Pseudovibrio sp. M1P-2-3: one gene and its partner. The protein of the gene in region 2 binds, or shares a complex with, the protein of the main gene of each other region. Links are inferred from orthologs where the notes say so. Each region holds a gene or a part of one and is shown on either strand. Other genes may lie near its edges. The genes, in order: ccmB and ccmE.

Region 1 (3,110 bases), 1.4 Mb from region 2 along the record:
CGCTGGCTTATCCGAGCAAGCCCCCTGCAGCGATCACCTCAATGCTGATTACATTATTGCCCGGAGAGGAGATCCAGCCCCATATGCATGTAGCACCTGTCTTTGTTTATGTACTCGAAGGGCAAGTGACTTTGGACTATGAAGACACCCACACGCACACCTACAAACAAGGGGAAGCCTTTATCGAGGCGGTGAATACGTGGCATCACGGTATCAACAGCGGCAATGTGCCGCTGCGGGTTTTGGCTGTATTTATAGGGGCCAAGGGCTTGCCAAATACTATTCTGCCGCCCTAAGCAGATGTACGTGATGGAATTTTCAGGTAAGGGCAATCTCTTAGCTGAATATCGGGGTAGGGCTGTTGAAGCTGAGCTGTAATAATCTGACTTGTGACAGGGGCGGGCGACGCGTCTTTCACAAAATATCGCTCCACGTAGAAACGGGTGAAGCGCTTATTGTTCGCGGACCAAATGGCTCGGGAAAATCCAGCCTACTTCGAGTGATTGCAGGCTTCGTTGGCAAGGCCGGTGGAGAAATTGCCCTTGAAGGCGGTGATAAAGAGCGCTCGGTTCCAGAACACTGCCACTACTTTGGGCATCAAGATGCGTTGAAACCAGCTTTGAGCGTGCAGGAAAACCTGAGTTTCTGGCAACAATTTTATGAGCCGGTGCCCTATGAAACGGGCAATAAGAACACCACCCTTTCCATAGAAGAGGCTCTGGACACGCTGGGTATCCTTCATACAGCGCAGTTGCCCGCCGGCTTTTTGAGTGCAGGGCAAAAGCGCCGTCTGTCTCTGGCAAGGTTGCTTGTGGTTTCCCGACCCATCTGGATTATGGATGAACCAAGCGCTGCACTGGACGCTGCCTCTGAAAAAGTACTACTGGGTTTGATGGCGGAGCATTTGAACAAGGGTGGGCTTTTGCTGGCAGCAACGCACTTGCCCTTGGACCTGCCCAACACGCACTTTCTGGACATCGCCAGTTCTGACTCCTTAGAGGATGAAGATGCACGAAGTGACGATCAGGGGGACTATTGGCTATGAGCTGGATGACAAGCTTATTTATACGTGAGTTCCGGCTTGCAGCACGTGTGGGCGGTGGGGCATTGATCGGTGTTCTGTTTTTCCTCGCAGTCGTGACGGTGTTTCCCTTTGGCGTGGGGCCAGATTTGAAAATGCTGGCGCGCATTGGCGCGGCAGTTCTGTGGATTGGTGCTCTGCTGGCGACACTTCTGGGTCTGGACCGGCTGTTTCAGGCAGATCAGGAGGATGGAACGTTGGACCTTCTGCTTCTTTCAGGTCGCCCTGCGGAGTTGATCGTTCTTATCAAATGCGCTGCGCACTGGGCAGCAACGGGGTTGCCGCTGGTAATTGCGACGCCCGTTCTGGCGCTGTTTGTTAATTTGGAGCCGGCTGCAATTGGTGCGGTGGTGCTGACGTTACTGGTGGGAACACCTGCCCTAACCCTCGTTGGGGCGATTGGGGCAGGGGTGACTGTGTCTTTGCGGCGCGGTGGGGTGCTGCTTTCCATTTTGGTGATTCCGCTTGCGATCCCGATTCTCATTTTTGGTGTGAGCGCTGCAACGGCGGCTGTTGGCGGTTCGACCCCATTTCTGACACCTTTTTTATATTTAAGCGCAATCACTCTTGCCGCATTGGTCATTGGGCCTGTGGCGGCGGGGGCTGCACTGCGTGTTTCGGGTGACTAGGTGTTGCCATAATTACTGGGTGGGTTTGTGCGACAATGCGTCCCAAAACGGGACTTCATCGCTGGAATCTGCACTCGCTTGTTGATGCATAGACAATGAAAGCTTAAAAAGCCCTATGACTTTTTATGATCTTGCAAACCCAACTCGTTTTCTGGCTCTGGTCCAGAAATTGTTGCCGTGGCTTATCGGTGCCTGCGCTGTGACTATGGCTGCAGGCATTTACATGGCCTTGTTTGTCGCTCCCCATGATTACCAGCAGGGAGTGACGGTGCGGATTATGTATATTCATGTTCCATCCGCATGGCTGGCCCTGTTCTGTTATGGAATGATGGCTTTGTCCTCTATCGGTACTTTGGTCTGGAAACATCCTTTGGCGGATGTGTCTGCAAAGTCAGCTGCGCCTCTTGGAGCCTGTTTCACATTCCTTGCTCTTTGGACCGGTGCAATCTGGGCCAAACCCATGTGGGGAACTTGGTGGGTATGGGATGCAAGATTAACGTCGTTCCTTGTTCTCTTCATCATGTATTTGGGCATTATCGCTCTTTGGAAAACCATTGAAGACCCCATCAAAGCGGCTAAGGCAAATGCGATCTTGACCCTTGTGGGTGTGATCAACCTGCCGATCATCAAGTTCTCGGTGGACTGGTGGAACACACTGCATCAACCGGCCAGCGTGTTCCGTGCGGATGGGCCAAGCATGCACAGCTCCATATTGATCCCGCTGTTTGTGATGGCCATCGGGTTCACATTGTTCTTCACTTGCGTGCACCTGATGCTTATGCGCAACGAAATCTATGCGCGCCGTATTCGGGCCATGCGCCTGCGGGCTGCCTCTAAAGCGCCTTCTGCAAGTGTCAAAAACCAAGCTGCTGCACAGGGGGCCTCATAAATGTTCTTTGAAAGTCTCTTTACGGATCTCCCGCGCCATGCTGGCTATGTAGCGGCATGCTACGGTATGGCGGGAGTTATTATGACGGGCTTGGTTGTCGCTGCGTTCATCGCGAAAAAGAAACGTCTTGCTGAACTTGCTGCGCTGGAAGCCTCTGGTATTCGCCGCCGTTCCGCTGCTACTGGTAAAAAATAATGTCCACTGATGCTCAAAATAATAAAGCTGGAGAACAAGAACCCCGCCGCGGTTTTCCGGTTTTCGCTATTATTCCGCTTGTGATTTTTGGTGTTCTGGTTGTTCTCTTTCTCACCCAGCTGCTTTCGGGAAATAACCCTCAAGAACTGCCTTCTGCTTTACTGAATAAGCCTAGCCCAGAGTTTTCCGCCGTGCCGGTGGAAGGTCTTTTGAGGGATGGGCAGCAAATTCCGGGAATCTCCAACGAGAGTTTCAAGGACAAGGTGACAGTCTTTAACGTGTTCGGGTCCTGGTGTGGTCCATGCCGTGCGGAACA
Region 2 (3,216 bases):
CCAGCATCACCGGCACCATCAACGGCCCGAATGTGAGGTTGAAGAACGGCGCACCAACGGAGATCTTATCTCCGGTGATAATCTCCAGAACCAAGGGGTACAGCGTTCCAAAAAACACAACGGCTGTTGCCGTGGTCAGGAACAGGTTGTTGAACACCAAACCGCCTTCACGGCTGATAGGTGCGAAAATTCCGCCTTGTTTAAGCAATGGTGCACGCCAGGCAAACAAGGAGAGCGAGCCGCCAATGAATATCATCAGGATCGTGAGGATATAAAGGCCGCGTTCTGGGTCCACTGCAAAGGCGTGAACGGATGTAAGAACACCGGAGCGCACAAGGAACGTACCCAAAAGCGACAACGAAAATGTAACAATCGCCAGAAATACAGTCCACACTTTCAAGGCATTGCGTTTTTCCATGACAATGGCAGAGTGCAGCAGGGCTGTTCCGGTGAGCCATGGCATGAACGAGGCGTTCTCAACTGGATCCCAGAACCACCAGCCACCCCAGCCCAGCTCGTAGTAAGCCCAGTAGGAGCCCATGGCGATGCCAAGGGTGAGAAAAATCCAAGAAAGCAGAACCCAAGGGCGAACCCAGCGCGCCCATGCCGCGTCAATGCGCCCCAAAAGAAGAGCCGCCGTTGCAAAGGCAAACACAATGGAAAAGCCCACATAGCCAACATAGAGCAAAGGCGGGTGAATAGCTAAGCCCACATCTTGCAACATAGGGTTCAGGTCTTGCCCCTGCATTGGCGGATTAGCAACACGGGAAAACGGACTGGAGGCGAGTGTTACAAAGGAGATGAACGCCAAGGACACCCAGCCCTGTACACCAATGGTCGCTGCCCGAAGCTGGCGCGGAATATTGCGGCTGAAACCAGCAACAAGCGCCCCGAATAAGGTGAGGATGAGAACCCAAAGCAGAACGGACCCCTCATGGTTCCCCCAAACCCCGGATATCTTGTAGATCAAGGGTTTATCGGAATGGGAGTTCTCATAGACATTCAGAACCGAGAAATCCGAGTTCAGGTAAGCCCATGTGAGCGCCGCAAACGATAGGAGAACCAAAAGAAACGAAGCAATTGCAAGCGGCGGCGCCATAGCCATGAGCCGCTCGTCTTTCTTTATAGCCCCCCAAACGGGAAAGACAGACTGTATCAAAGACACCACCAACGCTAAAATCAAAGCGTAGTGGCCAAGTTCAATAATCATTCTCGCTCCGGTCCATTCCTAGTAGGTGGGCTTTGTTTTTTCTTAAACCTTTAAAGGCGGAGCCCTTAGCTGCCAGTCTGCTGTTCGTCATAAAGGTGGTCTTGCTCTTTAAGGGCTTCATAAACTTCTTTTGGCATGTAGTTTTCATCGTGCTTGGCAAGCACTTGGTCCGCTACAAAAGTGCCTTGCTTGTTCACATAGCCTTCAGCAACGATGCCTTGGCCTTCACGGAACAGATCAGGAAGAATGCCCGTATAACTCACGGGTACAGTCGAGGCGTTGTCAGTTACAATAAAGGTAACGGTGCCACCCTCGCCATTTTCCAAGGAACCATCTTCAACCAGCCCCCCAAGGCGGATACGCTTTCCCTGCTCAATCTTATTGGCAGCAATATCAGAGGGCGACTGGAAAAAGGCGATCTGGTCATCCAGAGCAAACAGGATCAATCCGGCCGCGCCAGCCAGAACCACTCCAGCCAGTCCAATCAGCGTTAGTCTTCGTTGTTTACGTGTCATTTGCGTCAAATCCGCCAGTTTAAAAGGGGAAGTCCAAATCAGGCCCTTCTATACGGACCCTGTTTTGGACAAAACCGGTTTATTCTGCTTTTTGTGTTTTAATGCCCAGCTCTACTGCCTGCGTGTTCAACGCCGCAATCGCACTTGTATCATCTTGAAAAACCTTCAGAGCTTTTTCAAAAGTTTCCAGCGCCTCATCATCTCTGCCAAGAACCTGCTGCGCCCGCATCAGTTTGCCCCACTCTTCCACGCTGCCGCCTTCCACAGACAGACGCTCTTCAAGTTGGGAAACCATACCCTCGATCATCAAGGTACGCTCTTTCGCGTTCAGTTGACCGGCGGCTTCCATATCCGCAGCTGTTGGCCCTTTTGTGGCAATATCAATTTCCTGAAGTGTGGCAAGCTCGGCTTTTGCAGCAGGTATCCAGCCTTCATCACCATTTGCCTGAGCCAAAATGGCCTGCCAAGCATCGATCGCCTCTTGTGTTTTGCCAAGCTGGCCCAAACCAAGCGCAAGATAGAAACGTATTTTTATGTCATCAGGACGGGCTTCGTTCGCTTTTTGGAACAGCTTGAAAGCTTCCTCGGTGACATCCCCGCCACTTTGGAACACCAAAGTTTCTGCCAAGGCAATCTGGAAATCCGGCTGCTCCCCTTCCAAAGCGAGAATGTTTCGGTAAGCTGTCGCCGCTTTGCCATACTGGCCTGTTCGCGAATAAACAGGCGCGATCACTTTCCAGCCCTGCACATCCTTTGGATTACTTGCTAGGTGCTGTTCTGTGCGCGCAATCAGTTCAGAAACACTCATTTTATTTGGTGCCTGCGCAAGGCGCTTTTCCAGCGGCTGATCGGCATAATTGGGAGTACCCAACCCCAGATACAAACCAATAGCAACCAAAGGCATCACCACAGCAACGCTGACTTTCGCAAGGATCCCCCCTTCTTCTGAAGAGCTCCCTCCGGTTTTGTCCGAGTTCTGTTTGTGGGCTGCAAGCAACCGGCGCGAGACCTCGATACGAGCCGCCTCGGCCATTTCAGGCTTAATCACACCGCGTTCACAGTCGCGATCGATTTCTTCAAGCTGCTGTTTGAAAACAGCTTCATCGTTTCTTTCATAACCGCCTTGCGGCAGTTTTTTCGTAAACGGAAGCAGTGCGGCAAGCGCAACACCAACGGTTAGCAGAGCAAGTAGTATCCAGAAAATCATAGTGCCCTATATAGACAAGTTCTAAAGTGAAACAGCAACAGCGTCGCATGCGTCGTGCTGTCGCACACCCAGCCTTTCTATGCTAAATCCCCTATTTACAACAGCAATTAGGAATTGAAGACCGGAAAAATTATGTGGCTTCACATAAAACAGGCAAGCTAAATGCTCCCAAGTCACAAAAATGTGAAGGTGCGCAGTCTGTTGATACGTCAATAGGGGAAGAAACGCATTTTTGAACAAAATGCAAAAAGATAGCTCAAACCGCGAAAAGCAGTGAGTTTCAA

What was found.
Region 1: the proteins of ccmE (region 2) and ccmB are in contact, whole or in part, in a solved structure (PDB 8CE8), measured with the Escherichia coli proteins. The link is inferred for Pseudovibrio sp. M1P-2-3 from one-to-one orthologs.

What each region holds. Positions count from the first base shown.
Region 1 is NZ_JARRCW010000001.1:4,432,241-4,435,350, reverse strand. The notes cover bases 90-2,880. They hold ccmB (heme exporter protein CcmB), read left to right. Parts: upstream 90-1,050; coding sequence 1,051-1,710; downstream 1,711-2,880. Other genes in these bases: P6574_RS19540 (DsbE family thiol:disulfide interchange protein), read left to right, coding at 2,794-2,880; ccmD (heme exporter protein CcmD), read left to right, coding at 2,600-2,794; P6574_RS19550 (heme ABC transporter permease), read left to right, coding at 1,826-2,599; ccmA (heme ABC exporter ATP-binding protein CcmA), read left to right, coding at 362-1,045; P6574_RS19565 (cupin domain-containing protein), read left to right, coding at 90-296. Also shown: more of P6574_RS19565, read left to right, coding at 1-89; more of P6574_RS19540, read left to right, coding at 2,881-3,110. UniProt on the Escherichia coli protein: Required for the export of heme to the periplasm for the biogenesis of c-type cytochromes.
Region 2 is NZ_JARRCW010000001.1:3,036,602-3,039,817, forward strand. The notes cover bases 1-2,897. They hold ccmE (cytochrome c maturation protein CcmE), read right to left. Parts: upstream 1,726-2,897; coding sequence 1,276-1,725; downstream 1-1,275. Other genes in these bases: P6574_RS13135 (heme lyase CcmF/NrfE family subunit), read right to left, coding at 1-1,210; ccmI (c-type cytochrome biogenesis protein CcmI), read right to left, coding at 1,805-2,897. Outside these bases: more of ccmI, read right to left, coding at 2,898-2,932. UniProt on the Escherichia coli protein: Heme chaperone required for the biogenesis of c-type cytochromes. Transiently binds heme delivered by CcmC and transfers the heme to apo-cytochromes in a process facilitated by CcmF and CcmH.